Regions from separate parts of the Pseudomonas sp. TH08 genome, predicted to be linked through region 3. Evidence: riboswitches for the same ligand, from Rfam matches in the RefSeq annotation. Region 3 holds a riboswitch; each other region holds the start of a gene.
What was found. Region 3 has a riboswitch for cobalamin ahead of JFT91_RS13545 (TonB-dependent receptor plug domain-containing protein). Riboswitches for the same ligand answer to the same signal wherever they lie in the genome.
Positions count from the first base shown of each region.

Region 1: it holds a riboswitch for cobalamin, as region 3 does, so the genes downstream of both, cobW (cobalamin biosynthesis protein CobW) here and JFT91_RS13545 (TonB-dependent receptor plug domain-containing protein) in region 3, are expected to answer to the same signal.
Region 2: it holds a riboswitch for cobalamin, as region 3 does, so the genes downstream of both, cobO (cob(I)yrinic acid a,c-diamide adenosyltransferase) here and JFT91_RS13545 (TonB-dependent receptor plug domain-containing protein) in region 3, are expected to answer to the same signal.

Region 1 is NZ_JAEKEE010000004.1:687,639-693,202, reverse strand. Features, by position in the region: cobalamin riboswitch at 2,253-2,464, shown strand; gene cobW (cobalamin biosynthesis protein CobW) at 2,564-3,643, shown strand; gene cobN (cobaltochelatase subunit CobN) at 3,647-5,564, shown strand, end outside.
Region 2 is NZ_JAEKEE010000006.1:129,795-135,358, forward strand. Features, by position in the region: gene cbiB (adenosylcobinamide-phosphate synthase CbiB) at 1-629, opposite strand, end outside; gene bluB (5,6-dimethylbenzimidazole synthase) at 626-1,276, opposite strand; gene JFT91_RS26935 (cobyrinic acid a,c-diamide synthase CobB) at 1,273-2,673, opposite strand; gene cobO (cob(I)yrinic acid a,c-diamide adenosyltransferase) at 2,670-3,281, opposite strand; cobalamin riboswitch at 3,363-3,590, opposite strand; gene JFT91_RS26945 (hypothetical protein) at 3,755-4,339, shown strand; gene JFT91_RS26950 (PQQ-dependent sugar dehydrogenase) at 4,406-5,564, shown strand, end outside.
Region 3 is NZ_JAEKEE010000003.1:29,582-35,145, reverse strand. Features, by position in the region: gene JFT91_RS13545 (TonB-dependent receptor plug domain-containing protein) at 1-1,675, opposite strand, end outside; cobalamin riboswitch at 1,769-1,974, opposite strand; gene JFT91_RS13540 (saccharopine dehydrogenase family protein) at 2,138-3,265, shown strand; gene JFT91_RS13535 (thiol-disulfide oxidoreductase DCC family protein) at 3,275-3,736, opposite strand; gene JFT91_RS13530 (TetR/AcrR family transcriptional regulator) at 3,809-4,441, opposite strand; gene JFT91_RS13525 (O-methyltransferase) at 4,554-5,210, shown strand; gene JFT91_RS13520 (NAD-dependent epimerase/dehydratase family protein) at 5,315-5,564, opposite strand, start outside.

The DNA.
Region 1 (5,564 bases), on a different contig from region 3:
ATCGATCCGGGCGCATCGCCTACGGTTTGCTGCGCTGCACCTCCTCTCGATGCATTTGGCTGCGCCAAACGGTCGCTGCGCTACCACCCCCGGATCAATCCCTCCACTCAGCCTTCCGACGGGCCTTCTAGATCAAGAGCGGTACTCGAGCTAACGCTCATTGTGTTGAGTGGGGCGGCATGGCCGCGTTTGGGGTGTGCTTGTTTTTTGTGGGAGCTGGCTTGCCAGCGATGGCGGCCTGACAGCCGACCAAGCTCTCGCGGGTGAACCTGGCTCAAACTGTGGGAGGGGGCTCGCTCCCGAAAACGGCCTGACAGCCGACCAAGCTCTGGCAGCTGTACTCATTCCCTGTAGGAGCTGCCGAAGGCTGCGATCTTTTGATCCGCTTTGGCTTTAGCTTTGCTGTTGCTCTTCAGCCCCTTCGGCAGGCCGAGCGGAGGTGTTCATCCGGGGGTTAGGCGCGCAGCGCCGTTTGGCGAAGCCAAACACATCGAGAGGAGGTGCAGCGCAGCCAACCGTAGGCGATGCCCCCGGATGGACACCGTAGCGAGGGAACACTGAGCCCAAGCGAAGTGCCGTACGCCGGGGCCAAGCCTTTTGGGTTACCTTTTCGGCGTCTGGAAAAGGTGACTCGCTGTAAGAGCGAAACCGCCAGAAACATCACCCGCAGCAACGGATATGCCCCCAATCCCAGCCCCCCAAACAACAAAATCAAAAGATCGCAGCCTTCGGCAGCTCCTACAGGGGATAAGTCATGCTGCGTTCTTTTGATCTGCTTTGGCTCTTGATCTTCAGCCCCTTCGGCAGGCCGAGCGAAGGTGTTCATCCGGGGGTTAGGCGCGCAGCGCCGTGCGGCGTAGCCGCACACATCGAGAGGAGGTGCAGCGCAGCAAACCGTAGGCGATGCCCCCGGATGGGCGCCGTAGCGAGGGAACACTGAGCCCAAGCGAAGTGCCGTACGCCGGGGCCAAGCCTTTTGGGTTACCTTTTCGGCGTCTGGAAAAGGTGACTCGCTGTAAGAGCGAAACCCTGAGCAGCCGTTACCGCAGCAACGGATATGTACCCAGCGCCCCCCCAAAAAAAGACAAGATCAAAAGATCGCAGCCTGCGGCAGCTCCTACAGGGGAAAAGTCAGGCTGCGATCTTTTGATCTGCTTTGGCTTTTGCCCTTCAGCCACTTCGGCAGGCCGAGCGGAGGTGTTCATCCGGGGGTTAGGCGCGCAGTGCCGTTTGGCGAAGCCAAACACATCGAGAGGAGGTGCAGCGCAGCAAACCGTAGGCGATGCCCCCGGATAGACACCGTAGCGAGGGAACACTGAGCCCAAGCGAAGTGCCGTACGCCGGGGCCAAGCCTTTTGGGTTACCTTTTCGGCGTCTGGAAAAGGTGACTCGCTGTAAGAGCGAAACCCTAAGCAGCCATAACCGCAGCAACGGATATGCCCCCAAACCTCAATCCCACCCCCCAAAAAAACAACAAAATCAAAAGATCGCAGCCTTCGGCAGCTCCTACAGGGGAAAAGTCAGGCTGCGATCTTTTGATCTGCTTTGGCTTTTGCCCTTCAGCCCCTTCGGCAGGCCGAGCGTAGGTGTCCATCCGGGGGTTAGGCGCGCAGCGCCGTTTGGCGAAGCCAAACACATCGAGAGGAGGTGCAGCGCAGCCAACCGTAGGCGATGCCCCCGGATGGACACCGTAGCGAGGGAACACTGAGCCCAAGCGAAGTGCCGTACGCCGGGGCCAAGCCTTTTGGGTTACCTTTTCGGCGTCTGGAAAAGGTGACTCGCTGTAAGAGCGAAACCCTAAGCAGCCATAACCGCAGCAACGGATATGCCCCCAAACCTCAATCCCACCCCCCAAAAAAACAACAAAATCAAAAGATCGCAGCCTTCGGCAGCTCCTACAGGGGAAAAGTCAGGCTGCGATCTTTTGATCTGCTTTGGCTTTTGCCCTTCAGCCCCTTCGGCAGGCCGAGCGTAGGTGTCCATCCGGGGGTTAGGCGCGCAGCGCCGTTTGGCGAAGCCAAACACATCGAGAGGAGGTGCAGCGCAGCCAACCGTAGGCGATGCCCCCGGATGGACACCGTAGCGAGGGAACACTGAGCCTCAGTGAAGTGCCGTACGCCAGGGGCAAAGCCTTTTGCTTACTTTTCGGCGTTTGGAAAAGTGAGTCGCTGTAAGAGCGAAACCGCCAGCGGCAGCTCCCGCAGCAACGGATATGCCCCCAATCCAAACATTGACCGGTCACCACCCGATGCGTAGCCTTGCGCATTCGAGGTTCTTCGGCCGATGCCGAAGCTAAGAAGGGAACGCGGTCAATGCCGCGGCTGCCCCCGCAACTGTGAACGGTGATGTTCGTTGCCACGCCACTGCCAGCTCAATCGATGAGCCAGCGGGAAGGCGCAACGAATGCCAGGCCCAAGCCCTGAACGCCGTCAGCCAGGAGACCTGCCTCGTCACAGATTCTCACTACAACCGGGCGGGGTGATCCGGTGGCGAACGCTTCCGGCGCGCACGCGCGTTGCCGGTTCTCGTCCCGTATGCCCGCCGCTTGCCAAAGGGCATACCGATGAAAACACTGGCCAAACTCCCCGTCACCATCGTCACCGGCTTCCTCGGCTCGGGCAAAACCACACTGTTGCGCCACATGCTCGACAACGCTCAGGGCCGTCGCATCGCGGTGATCGTCAACGAATTTGGCGAACTGGGCATCGACGGTGAAATCCTCAAGCAATGCACCATCGGCTGCACCGAAGAAGAAGCCACCGGTCGCGTCTACGAACTGGCCAACGGCTGCCTGTGCTGCACCGTCCAGGAAGAGTTCTTCCCGGTAATGCGCGAACTGGTTGCCCGTCGCGGCGACCTTGACCATATCCTCATCGAAACCTCGGGCCTGGCCCTGCCAAAACCACTGGTGCAAGCGTTCCAGTGGCCGGAAATCCGCAGCGCCTGCACCGTCGACGCAGTGATCACTGTGGTCGACAGCCCGGCCGTAGCCGCGGGCACCTTCGCCGCGTTCCCGGATCAGGTCGACGCCCAGCGCAAACTGGACCCGAACCTCGACCACGAATCGCCACTGCACGAGCTGTTCGCCGACCAACTGGCCAGCGCCGACCTGGTGATCCTCAACAAGGCCGACCAGACCAGCCCGGAAGACCTCGCTCGCGTACGCCTCGAAGTCGCCGAAGAACTGCCGCCAGCGGTGAAAATCATCGAAGCGAGCAACGGTCGCGTGCCGCTGGACGTGTTGATCGGCCTCGGCGCCGGTTCGGAAGAACACATCGACAGTCGCCACAGCCATCACGATCATCACCACGGTGAAGGCGATGACGATGACGATCACGATGACCATGATCACGACGCCTTCGATTCGATTTCCATCGAACTGCCACAGGCCGACGAAAGCTTGCTGCTCGACGCGCTGACGCAATTGGTGGTCAAGCACGGCATCCTCCGTGTCAAAGGTTTTGCAGCAATCCCGAACAAACCGATGCGCCTGCTGATTCAGGGCGTGGGCACGCGTTTCGACAAGCATTTCGACCGTCAGTGGGGCGCCGATGAGGCGCGCGTCACGCGTCTGGTGTTGATCGGTCAGGAGCTCGACGCCGCGCAACTCGAAGCGCAACTGCGCGCCGCGCTCAGCGTTTAAACCATGCACCTGCTCAGGACCCAGCCCGGCGGTTTCGTTTCGGATGACAACATTGCCGACCTTGGCCAAACCCCCGCCGAGTTGGTGATCCTGTGCAGCGGCGACTCCAGCCTGGCGCTGCTCGCCGAGGCCGCGCAGCAATTGCCCGAGGATTATCCGAGCCTGCGTCTGGCTAATCCCATGCAGGTGCAGAATCACGCCTCGGTCGATCTGTACGTCGACGAAGTGCTGCGCCACGCGAAAGTCATTCTGATCTCGCTGCACGGCGGCATCGCTTATTGGCGCTATGGCGTCGAACGTTTGATCGAGCTGGCCGAGCGCGGCGTGCAGGTGATTCTGGTGCCGGGCGATGATCGCCCCGACCCGGAACTCAGTGACTTGAGCACCGTCGGCGCCGAGGATCGTGATCGGCTGTGGCAGTTCTTGCGTCAGGGCGGCATGGGCAATGCGCTGGATTTTTTCCGCTGCCTCGCCAGCCGTTGGCTCGCTCGCGATTACGTCTGGGGCGAGCCGCAAGCCTTGCCGCGCACCGCGATTTTTCACCCGAACAAAACCGCCGCCGCACTGAGTGACTGGCAAGCCGATTGGCTGCCCGAGCAACCGGTCGCGGCGGTGTTGTTTTACCGCTCGCACCTGCAAGCGGCGAACACCGCGTTTATTGATGTTTTCTGCCAGCGCTTGCAGGCGGCGGGACTTAACCCGCTGCCCATTGCGGTGGCCAGTCTGAAAGAACCCGGCTGCCTCTCGGTGGTCGAGGATTGGCTGGACGAAGTTGAGGCGGGGGTGATTCTCAACACCACCGGGTTCGCCCAGTCGAGCCCCGAAGCGCCACACCTGCGGCCGTTTCGCCGCAATATCCCGGTCATTCAAGCGATCTGTGCCCAGGACAACGAACCCGGTTGGCGCGACAGCGAGCAAGGCCTCGGCCCTCGGGATCTGGCGATGCACATTGCGCTGCCGGAACTCGACGGGCGGATCATCAGCCGGCCGATCAGCTTCAAGGATCTGGCCTGGCGCAGCGAGCGCAGTCAGTCCGATGTGGTCTGCTATCGGGCGCAACCCGAGCGCATGGATTTCGTCGCCGAACTGGCGCGGCGCTGGATCGATCTGGCGCGGGTACCGAATGCCGAGAAACGTATTGCGCTGATCCTCGCCAACTACCCGACTCGCGATGGGCGTATCGGTAACGGTGTCGGCCTCGATACGCCAGCGGCGGCGCTGAACATCCTGCGCGCATTGCAGGTTGAGGGTTATCCGATCACGGCAGAACTGCCGAGCAGCGGCACCGAGTTGATCCAGCAATTGCTCGGTGGCGTCAGCAACGATCTCGACACCATTGACCTGCGTCCCTGCCAGCAAAGCCTGGCGATGGACGCCTACATGACGATGTTCAATGAGCTGCCCGAGGCCAATCGCGCGGCGGTGGTCGAGCGTTGGGGGCCACCGCAAAGCGATCCGATGTGCCGCGACGGGCGGATGATGATCGCCGGTTTGCGCTTTGGCCTGACCTTCGTCGGCATTCAACCGGCGCGCGGTTATCAGGTTGACCCGAGCGCGGTCTATCACGACCCGGATTTGGTGCCTCCGCACGCTTATCTGGCGTTTTACTTCTGGTTGCGCAACACCTACAGCGCCCACGGCGTGATTCACGTCGGCAAGCACGGCAATCTGGAATGGTTGCCTGGCAAGGGCGTCGGGCTCTCGGAAAACTGCTGGCCGGATGCGCTGCTCGGGCCGTTGCCGAATATCTATCCATTTATCGTCAACGACCCGGGCGAGGGCGCTCAGGCCAAACGGCGTACGCAAGCGGTGATCATCGACCACTTGATGCCGCCGCTGACCCGCGCCGAAACCTATGGCCCGTTGCGCAATCTGGAGCTGCTGGCTGACGAGTATTACGAAGCACAGTTGCTCGATCCAC
Region 2 (5,564 bases), on a different contig from region 3:
GCGTAGGTCAACGCCACCAGACGCGCAGGAATGTAGTTGAGCACGTCGTCGATTTTTGCCGCTGCCCAGCCAAAACGTTCGAAACGTTCGTTGCGATAACCCCACATCGCATCGAGCGTATTGCTCAAGCGATAGAGCACCACGCCCGGCGCACCGGCGACGACAAACCAGAACAGCGCGGCGAATACCGCGTCGCTGCCGTTCTCCAGCACCGATTCGGTGGCGGCGCGGGCGACAGCGGTGCTGTCGAGTTCATCGGTTTGACGGCTGACCAGATAACCGACGCGCTTGCGTGCTTCGTCCAGATCATCCGCGCGCAACGCAGCGGCCACGGGTGCGACATGCTCACCGAGGCTGCGCATGCCAAGGGCGCAATACAGCGCGAGAATCTCGACGAGCCAACCGACATAAGGTGCCCAGGAAAATGCCGTCGCGAGCAGCGTCAACGGCAGCACCGCGATCACCCAGGCCGTGACGCCATGACTGCGCCAGCCTCGGCCGGCGGCATTGAAACGTTGCTCGATGCGCCCGGCAAAATTGCCGAACGCCACCAGCGGATGCCAGCGTTTCGGTTCACCCAGCAACGCATCCAGCGCAACTGCGGCGACACTCAACAACGCCACACTCATTGACTCACTCCCCAATAATTGTCGTACAGCAACTCATTGAGCGGACGCGCCTGCGCCCACCCTTCGAGTACCAGCATCGGCGCCGGATAAAATTCCTTGACCGGGCCCAGACATAACACCGCCAGCGGCTTGGCCCCGGCCGGCAATTTCAACAGATCGGCCAGCGCCTGTGGCTCGAACAACGAGACCCAGCCCATGCCCAGTCCTTCGGCACGGGAAGCCAGCCAGAGGTTCTGAATCGCACAGGACAACGACGCCATGTCCATTTCCGGTAGCGTGCGGCGACCGAAGATGTGTTTTTCGCGATCGTCCATCAGCGCCGCCACCAGCACTTCGGCGCAGTCGTTGATGCCCTCGACCTTGAGCTTCATGAATTCATCGCTGCGCTCGCCCAGGGCTTCGGCGGTACGGACGCGTTCTTCTTCGACGAGGTTCTGGATCTGGCCGCGCAGGGGACGGTCGCTGATGCGGATAAAACGCCAGGGCTGCATCAGACCGACGCTCGGCGCCTGATGGGCGGCTTCGAGCAAACGGCGCAGCAATTCGGGCTCGACTGTGCCGCCAGTGAAGTGGCGCATGTCGCGGCGTTCGGCGATGGCTCTATAGACGGCTTGGCGTTCGGCCTCTGTATATGCGTTATCTTTCATGGCCCCTTCGCGAGCAGGCTCGCTCCCACAGGAGACCGAGTTTCTTCAGACACTGCATCACTTACTGTGGGAGCGAGCCTGCTCGCGAAGGCGGCCTCGGCATCAGGCGCAAAGAGTGCCGCGACAGCCACAGGATTCGACGGGAAATAGAAGTGCACATAAGAAGCCGTCATCCGCCCTTCCCGATAAACCGCCTCAGCCCCGCGCCCGCCATTCGGGCTCAAGCCACGGGCAATCGGCGTCAGCTCAGTGGTGGTCAGCGAATGATGATAGGTGTGGCCACGCAGAGAGCCTTCCGGCAGATCCACCGCTTGCAGCGCCAACGCCGCCAGACGCTTTTGCATCACCGCATCGCCCGCCAGCAAACCGACCAGTTCGGCGCGAGTGCCTTCGACGTCGGTCAAGGAATCGAGCAGATACAACATGCCGCCACACTCGGCGAGTAACGGTTTGCCGGCCGCATGATGCGCACGGATCGCGTCGAGCATCGCGGTGTTTTGCGACAGCGCAACGTGATGCAACTCCGGGTAACCACCGGGCAGATACAGACTGTCCGCCGCAGGCAATTGCGTGTCGCGGATCGGCGAGAAGAAACTCAGTTCGGCGCCCATCGCCCGCAGCAGCTCGAGACTCGCGCCATAGGTGAAGGCAAACGCCTCATCACGTGCGACCGCGATACGCACGCCTTCAAGCAGCGGTTCTGCGACAACTACGTCAGGCGCGGCAAATTCCACAGCCGGTGGCAGCGCTACCTCGCAACTGCTGGCCAGCGCGTCGGCGGCCGCGTCGAGGCGCATATCAAGGTCATTCAGTTCGCTGGCCTGGACCAGACCAAGATGTCGACTCGGCAGTTCGATGCCGGTCTCGCGAGACAACGCGCCGTACCAGCGCAAACCTTCAGTGAGGCTGCCTTCGAGCAATTGTGCGTGGCGCAAAGTGCCGACACGGTTGGCCAACACTCCGGCAAACGGCAGATCCGGCTGATACTTCGCCAGGCCCAGCGCCAACGCACCAAAGGTCTGCGCCATGGCCGTGCCGTCGATCACTCCAAGCACCGGCACACCAAAATGTCGCGCCAGATCGGCGCTCGATGGCGTGCCATCGAACAACCCCATCACGCCTTCGATCAGGATCAGATCGGCCTCAGCGGCGGCTTCCCACAACAGACGACGACTTTCCTGCTCGCCGACCATCCACATGTCCAGTTGATACACCGGCGCACCGCTGGCGCGCTCGAGAATCATCGGATCGAGAAAGTCCGGGCCGCATTTGAAAACGCGCACCTTGCGCCCCTGATTGCGATGCAAACGGGCGAGCGCGGCGGTGACGGTGGTCTTGCCCTGACCGGAGGCCGGCGCGGCAATGAGTACCGCCGGGCAGTGACGTGGTTGATTCAAAGTTCGACGCCTTTCTGCGCTTTGATGCCAGCCTGGAAGGCGTGTTTGAGCATGCCCATTTCGGTGACCGTGTCGCCCATTTCGATCATTTCCGGCTTGGCCGCGCGACCGGTGACGATCACGTGCTGCATCGGCGGACGTGCCTGCAAATCGCTGAGCACCTGATCGAGATCGAGATAACCGTGTTTGAGGGCGATGTTCAATTCATCGAGCACCACCAGGCCGATCAATGGATCGCGCAGCAGTTCACGGGAGACGGCCCAAGCGGCTTCGGCGGCGGCGATGTCGCGTTGACGATCCTGGGTCTCCCAGGTGAAGCCTTCGCCCATGACGTGGAACCGTACCTGCTCCGGGAAGCGGCGGAAGAACAGCTCTTCGCCGGTGCTGTTGCGGCCCTTGATGAACTGCACCACGCCACACTGCATACCGTGGCCCATGGCGCGGGCGAGCATGCCGAACGCCGAGCTGCTCTTGCCTTTGCCATTACCGGTCAGCACCAGCACCAGGCCGCACTCGTCGGGCGAGTTGGCGATGCGTTCGTCGATCACGGCTTTTTTGCGCTGCATACGCGCCAGATGGCGCTCGTCGCGCTCGGGGGAATCAGTCATGGGGGAGCTCTCCGTTGAGGCTGGATAACGGCGGGCAGGCACAAGAATAGACGGCAAAAAGCCTGGCATCGCCCACCGTGATGCCGCTGGATGGATCAGGCCGGTCTCCGGGCTCATGAGCGGCATTCGCCAGACTGCGCGCCTTCCCGCTTCTTTCGAGGCAGTGGCTCAAGGCGCAGCTTTTACTCATTTACCGTTGCGGGGGCAGCGCCGGGATCGTGGTGACTTCGCTTGAAGACAACCCTCACCGGCTTCCCTGTTTCACTCTGTCGACGGGGGTCACAGAGCACCTGAAACAAGCCGCGAAGGTTAGAGGGTTGGGGGTGGAGCGTCAATTAAAGAGGGGGTCAGCGGGCGAATAACTGCCGCCGATCAATTATCTGGCGCCAATCTTGTGCCACACTGATACAAATGATATCAAAGAGCCATGCTTTTCTCCGAAAACGCCCATCACAACAATAAGGATGATTACGATGCAAGGCATGATCATCAGCAACCCGCGCCTGGAATTTCTGCGCCCGGTGCTTGAACGCTGGTTTGACTGTATCGACCGCTTTAACGCCGTACGGGGCGACAGCGACACACCGTACTGGCATGACGAGAAGGCCAATCTCGGTTCGCTCTCGGCAGCGGCCTGGATGGCCGAACTGGTCACCCTGAACGACACGCCTACGCGCAAACAAAATGAAGAAGGCGAGCGCAATGCCCGCGCTGATCTGTTCGTTGCCGGCGCCGAAGATCGCGCTTACATACAGGCCACACAGCGCTGGCCACGGGTCAACAACCTCAACCTGACCCAGGCCCTTCTCGACATCACCAACGATGCCAAACGCATCAGCTTTGCCAGCGACCTCAAACTCGGCTGCCTGTTTGTCGCCCCGCAAAAAGCCCAGCACAGCGCCAGCCCGGAAGAACTGCAGGACATGGTCGACGACCTGCAAAAAGAACACACCTGCGCGGTCGCCTGGTATTTCCCGTACGCCTACCGCAAGTTGCGCAGCGAAGCCGGCAACTATCACCCCGGCATTGCCGTGCTGTTCAAGGAGGCCCGCGGTTGAGCAGTTGAACCATCGGTCTTGCGCGCGCCTCTATGATTAAGAATGCATTCATAGGGAAGATCAGCAATGCGCAAGACCCAGCTCGCTCTCGTTATCGCGCTCGCCGGAGGGCTCGTCGCCTGTGGTGAATCCTCCAGCCTGCAAGTCTCCGACGGCACCGGCCCGTCACCGAAACTGCCCGAACCGAACAAGACCCTGGTCCCGACGGTGAACATCGCCCCGGCGATCGGCTGGCCCCAGGGTGGCAAACCCACCGCAGCGGCGGGCACGCAAGTCGCGGCATTTGCCGAAGGCCTTGACCACCCGCGCTGGCTCTATGTGCTGCCTAACGGCGATGTACTGGTAGCGGAAACCAATGCCCCACCGAAACCTGACGACAGCAGCGGCATTCGTGGCTGGGTCATGAAGAAAGTCATGGGCAAGGCCGGGGCCGGCGTGCCGAGTCCGAATCGCATCACATTGCTGCGCGATGCCGACCACGATGGCGTCGCCGAGACGCGCACCGTGTTTCTACAGAATCTCAACTCACCATTTGGCATGACCTTGGTCGGCAATGATCTGTATGTCGCCGACACCGATCGCCTGCTGCGATTCCACTACGAAGCCGGTGCGACCGAGATCAAAACCCAGCCGATCAAAGTGACCGACCTGCCGGGCGGCACGATCAACCATCACTGGACCAAAAACGTCATTGCCAGCAAGGACGGCAGCAAGCTGTACGTCACCGTAGGCTCGAACAGTAATGTCGGCGAAAACGGACTGGATAAAGAAGAGGGCCGCGCAGCGATCTGGGAAGTGGATCGTGCGACCGGCAATCACCGGATCTTCGCCTCGGGCATTCGCAACCCCAACGGCCTGGCCTGGGAGCCGACCAGTGGCGCGCTATGGACGGCGGTCAACGAGCGCGACGAGATTGGCAGTGATCTGGTGCCGGACTACATCACCTCGGTCAAGGACGGCGCGTTTTACGGGTGGCCGTTCAGCTATTACGGGCAGCATGTTGATGTGCGGGTGAACCCGCAGAATCTTGATCTGGTTGCCAAGGCCATCGCCCCGGATTATGCCGTTGGCCCGCACACCGCTTCGCTTGGCCTGACCTTCGCCGAGGGCAACACCCTGCCGGCGCAGTTCAAGGAAGGCGCGTTCATTGGCCAGCACGGTTCGTGGAACCGCAAACCGCACAGTGGCTACAAAGTGATTTTCGTACCGTTCGCCGCCGGCAAAC
Region 3 (5,564 bases):
AGCCGACGCGTGAGCGGGCGAAGAAACTCGGGATGTCGTTGATCGTCACACCGGTGCGCGACTCGGTGAGGTTGCGGGTCATGTCGGCCTGCACACTCCATTGATCGTTGAGCGCGAGTTTCGCGTCGGCCTCGAAACCGCGCATGCGGATCTGCCCTTCGCCGTTGACCCACTGGATGTCGTCGAGGGTGATCAGGTCGTCGATCTTGCGTTTGAACAGGGTGACGCTGGCGCTGAATTCGCGGTCGAGCAGCAGGCCTTTGTAATCGAGCCCCAGTTCGGCGTTGCGGCTTTTCTCCGGTTTGAGGTTGCGGTTGCCGATCTCGTCGCCCGGTTCATTGACGAACAATTGCTCGGCGTTCGGCAGCTTGTAGGCACTGCCGTACTGGCCGCGCAGGGACCAGTTTTCGTTGAGGTCATAAAGCGAGGTGAGCATGCTGACAGTGGCGCTATCACCGCTGGCCATGGCTTCGTGACGAATGCCGATGCTCGGGTGCCAATCGGGCAGGGCGTCAATCTGCGGACGCAGTTGCGTATAGATCGCGTGGGCTTCGGCCTTGTCGTTGTCGATGATCAGCACATCGTCCTGGCCCTTGAACCATTGGTTGTCGGTACCGACAATCAGCACATGACCACCGGGCAATTGTGCTTTGCCCTCGGCCTGCACACCCCAATCGGTGAAACCCCAGTAGTCGTTGTGGTTGATGACTTTGGTACCGCCACCGTCGACGTTGTTGATGCGCGTGTAGCGGGTGTCCCAGTCGTTGATATGACCTTTGACGAAGTAACTCAGACGCTCGTTGAGGTTCTGTTCGAAGGTCGCTGTGGCGATCTGTTGCACGCGGTCGTTGGTGGTCTTGTGGTTGTTGACCGGGCGGGCGAAGTCGAGATTGGCGTCGGCGTATTGGTAGAACAACTCAAGTCGCGAATCGTCGCCAAACGACTGAATGGCCTTGCCGCCGAACGTGGTGACTTCGTAGGCGCGTTTCTTTTCGGTATCGTTTTTCATGTCGCGGTTGCGAAACGGCTGGTAGCCGTCGGAGACGTTGTGGCTGACATACGCGAGCAAGCCGAGGTCGCCAAAACCGTTGCTGAAGATGTTCTCGACCCGGGCGTCTTCAGTGGTGCCGCCGAAGGTGTCCAGCCCCAGATTGACTTCGCCGGAAGCTTTTCGGCTCTGCGGGCTGCGGGTGACGATGTTGATCACTCCCGACACTGCCTGCGTGCCGAACAACAGACTCTGCCCACCCTTGAGCACTTCGATGCGCTCGATGGCGTTGGCCGGCAGGGTGTCCAGATACAGGCCGCCGTAAAGGCGATTGTTCAGGCGCACGCCGTCGAGCAGGATCAGCGTGTCGTCGTTGCGCCCGCCCAGCAGGGAGTAGGTGCCGTAGTCGAACGGGCCGTTTTTCGGCGCGACGTACAAACCGGGAATGAACATTTGCATGACGCGGCTGACATCGGCGCCGGGGCCTGCGCGCTCGATCTGCTCGCGGCTGACGATTTCCACTTTGCTGCCGTAGTGCGCCATGTCGGCGACGGTGGTGGACTCCACCGAGGGCGCGGAAACGATTTGCTGATTGAGTTCCAGCGGCGCGTCGTCGGCCAGCAGAAACGGGCTGAACAGACAACCGAATAACAGGGATGGAGCCGAGGGATTGAAAGGTCGAATCATTGTCTTCTCGAAAAGGATCTTCGCAGAAGAGCATGCAGGAGAAGGCATCGCGCACAGCCAATACCGGCCCATGCCCGCCCACCGCAGGATTTTGCCAAACAGAAATTCCAGGCCGGTCTCCGGGCTCACGCGTATCGATGCCTTCACCTTCCCATGGCTTTATGGCCACAGTGGTGTGTCGAAAACATCACGCGTATACCGTTGCGGGGGCAGCACCGGACTTGTTCGAAAAGAACCTACCGGTTTCCCGTTTCACCCCATGCACGGCGGCATGGGACACCTGAAACTGGGCGGCATCTGAACATTCGTCAGACCGTTCGTCAACTCGAGCATGTTTAGGTTGGCTAAGTGTTTGGTGTCATGGCATTGGCTTGCAGGCGCTGTGCCCGATATCCTTCACGACCAGTGTGCGGACGTCCGCAATTGGGTAAAAAAGCAGCCGGTCAGTCAGGGAAAGTTGAAATGCCGTTCAGGGTGATGGTCGTCGGTGGCTACGGAAATTTTGGCAGCATCGTGTGCAGGCATCTGGCGGTCATGCCGGGTGTGGAGCTGTTGCTCTCGGGGCGCGATCGGTTCAAGTTGCAGCGCAAGGTCGATGAGCTGAACAGCCACGCAGGTACGGTCGCCGAAGGCTGGTGTGGCGACGCCATGGGTGCCGAGTTCAAATCCGCGTTGATCTCGCTGAAGATCCAGTTGGTCGTCCATACCGGCGGCCCGTTTCAGGGGCAATCCTTTGCGGTGGCCGAGAACTGCATTGCAGCCGGCGTGAACTACTGCGATCTGGCTGACTGCCGCACGTTCGTCAATGGCATTGGCGTGCTCGATGCTCAGGCGAAACAGGCGGGCGTGGCGATCCTCAGCGGGTGCAGTTCAGTGCCGACGCTGTCGTCCGCGATCATCGATCAGCAGCGTCATCGCTTCTCGCGCATTGATTCGATCGAGCATGGCATTTCTTCATCGGCAAAAATGCCCGGCCTGTCGACGATCGAAGGCGTGCTTGCCTACGCGGGCAAACCGATCAGGCAACTGAAGAACGGCAAGGTGCATGAGGTGCTGGGTTGGCAGGATCTGACCCTGCGCAAGATGCCGCAGATGGGCACGCGCTTGCTGGCTAACGTCGATGTGCCGGACATGGATATATTCGCCGGCCGCTACGGTGCGCACACCCTGAGCTTTAAGGCTGGCGCGGGTCTGAAACTGGGCGGTGTTGCCAACTATCTGCTGGCTCAGGCTCGGCGGTTTGGCCTGGTGAGCGACCATGTTCTGTGGGCCGCACGACTGCACCGCCTGGGCACGCGCTTCGAACGTTTCGGCGATGGCAAAAGCGCGATGTACATCGACGTGCGAGGCATTGGCGTTGATGCGAAACCGTTGTCGATGACCGTGCAACTCACGGCCCTGAATGACAAGGGCCCGGAAATTCCCAGCTGCGCTGCCGTCGCCCTGGCCGCGAAAATGGCTCAGGGCTACGTACCGTCAGCCGGGGCCCGGCCATGTGTCGGCGAGATCAGCGTCGACGAATACCTGGCGGCGATCAACGATCCGGCCAACCTGAGCCTGTTCGTGCAGTTTTCTGACGGGCAGCATTGAACAGGCTAATCAGGCAGACGGCGCCGCCATTTTCAGAAAACGCTGTTCGTGGTCGGGATCGGGCAGCAGACAGGTATCGTATTTGCCGAACAGGCGATAGCGATTCAACGCAATGCGGTCATAGCCCCAATCGCGCAGCACGCGTGGGAAAATGCGCAGCAGTCGCAGAGGCTGCCAGCGGCCACGCAACTGGCCGATGACTTCGAAAAACGCATCCGAACGTTCCCAGTAATGCCGGTCGCGGATCACCGCCATGGTGTCGAACTGATCTACCGGCAAACCGGCCCACGCCAGCAGCGCCTGGCCCTCGGGCGACTGAACGGCCGCCAGGCGCACGCGTCGCTGGCGGTCATGCCGGATCAGAAACCGCGCCCAGCCATTGCACAGTTTGCACACGCCATCGAACAGCACGACGGTCTCGCCGGGTTTAAGCAATGGTGCGGCGGTAGGTCGGCTCTGCGAGGCGGGCATTAGTGTGGGTCCATTGGGTTGGGGGTGACGGGATCATAACCGTGGCGACGGTTGGCGTCTGCTTTTGGGCGCTCACGGTTGATTGAGCGACACCACATAAGCCCTGAACATATCCGCCAACCCATCGGCGAAATCGCTGATTTGCAGTTCGCTTCGCGGGCTGCCGGAGAAGTCTTTGCCGACCGAACTCAGTGTGGTCAATAGCAGATCGCAGGCCGCTGTGCGGATCGGGTCGCCAACATCGGGCAGCAATTCCAGCATGAAGGCGGCAAAGATCTGTCGACCCGACGCGCGCACTTCCTGGGCCTCGGGGGCGTCGCGATAGAGCGGCGCCGCGTCGTTCAGCGCGCCGCGCATCTGCGCTTCCTCGCACTCCGAACGAATGAACGCCTGCACCAGCGTGCGCAGGCGATCAAGCGGCGGCTCTTCGAGGTTTTCCAGAATCCGCTGCAACATTTGCGTGGTGCGCCGCCACTCATCGCTCTGCAAACGGAACAGAATCGCAGCCTTGTTGGGGAAGTATTGGTACAACGAGCCAATGCTCACGCCAGCCTTTTCCGCGACCCGTGCAGTGGTAAAACGGCTGGCACCGTGTTCGGTCAAAACCTGAATAGCCGCCTGCAGAATGGCCGCGACCAGATCAGTGGAACGCGCCTGCTGCGGCTGTTTGCGTGAGGAAATACGGGCGGTCTGGCGGTGGGTCATGAGCAACTCGGATCTTGGTGGGGAATGCGAATAGCGGATGTGTTGAATCACTCGCATCATTTAAAAGCGACGAATCACTCGCATTTTAGTCCCCAACTAATGGAAAGCAATCATGACGACCCTGACCACTGAGCCCTTGGCAAGCCTGATCGAACGCCTCTACAACCAGGCCAGCGCCGCCACCAGCCCGGTGCTGGAGACGGTGTCTGGCGAAGAACGCGAACGCCTGATGCACAGCAAGACCGACTACCTGAAACTTTACGAATTGCTCAAGGACCTGTGGCTGCCGGTCTCCCGCGACACCGGCAAACTCCTGTACATGCTGGCGCGCAATGCCAAGGCCAAAGCAATCGTCGAGTTCGGCACCTCGTTCGGCCTGTCCACTTTGCACCTGGCCGCGGCGCTGCGCGATAACGGTGGCGGCGTGCTGATCGGCAGCGAATTCGAACCGTCGAAGATTGCTCTGGCGCGCCATCACTTCATCGAGGGCGGCGTCAGCGATCTGGTGGAGATTCGCGAAGGCGATGCGCTTGTGACCTTGGCAACTGACCTGCCGGAATCTGTCGATCTGCTCCTGCTCGACGGGGCCAAGGCGTTGTATGGCGAAGTGTTGAGCCTGATCGAAAAACACCTGAAACCGGGGGCGCTGGTGGTGGCGGACAACACCGACTACTGCCCGGAATATCTGGCTTACGTGCGCGCACCGCAGAACGGTTATCTGTCGGTGCCGTTTGCGGAGGACATCGAGTTGTCGATGCGGGTGAGGTGATGCACGTCTCTACAGGGGCCACCGATTTTGGTCGGTGACTCCTGAGGGAATGTCCAGGGCAAGGCTACAGCGGTTGTACTCAGTTGAACTGAAAGGCACCTGCATCAATCAGCTTGAGCGTGTCCTTCCAGAATCTCAAAAGCGTCGTCGAGGGGCGCGTAACCAACGGCTTTTCTGGTCTTATCGATCGAAAGGCGTTTGTAGCGGTTATCTGAAACTCCATGGACAACGTGGAATCCGGTCAGCTCGGCCTCAACGCAACGCCCAAGTAACGCGACGACATCCCGATAGCTGATAAATGCAGCTACGTCCCGAGGGCTGTGAGTTTCCCCTGGGTGAAATTCGGCTACGTTA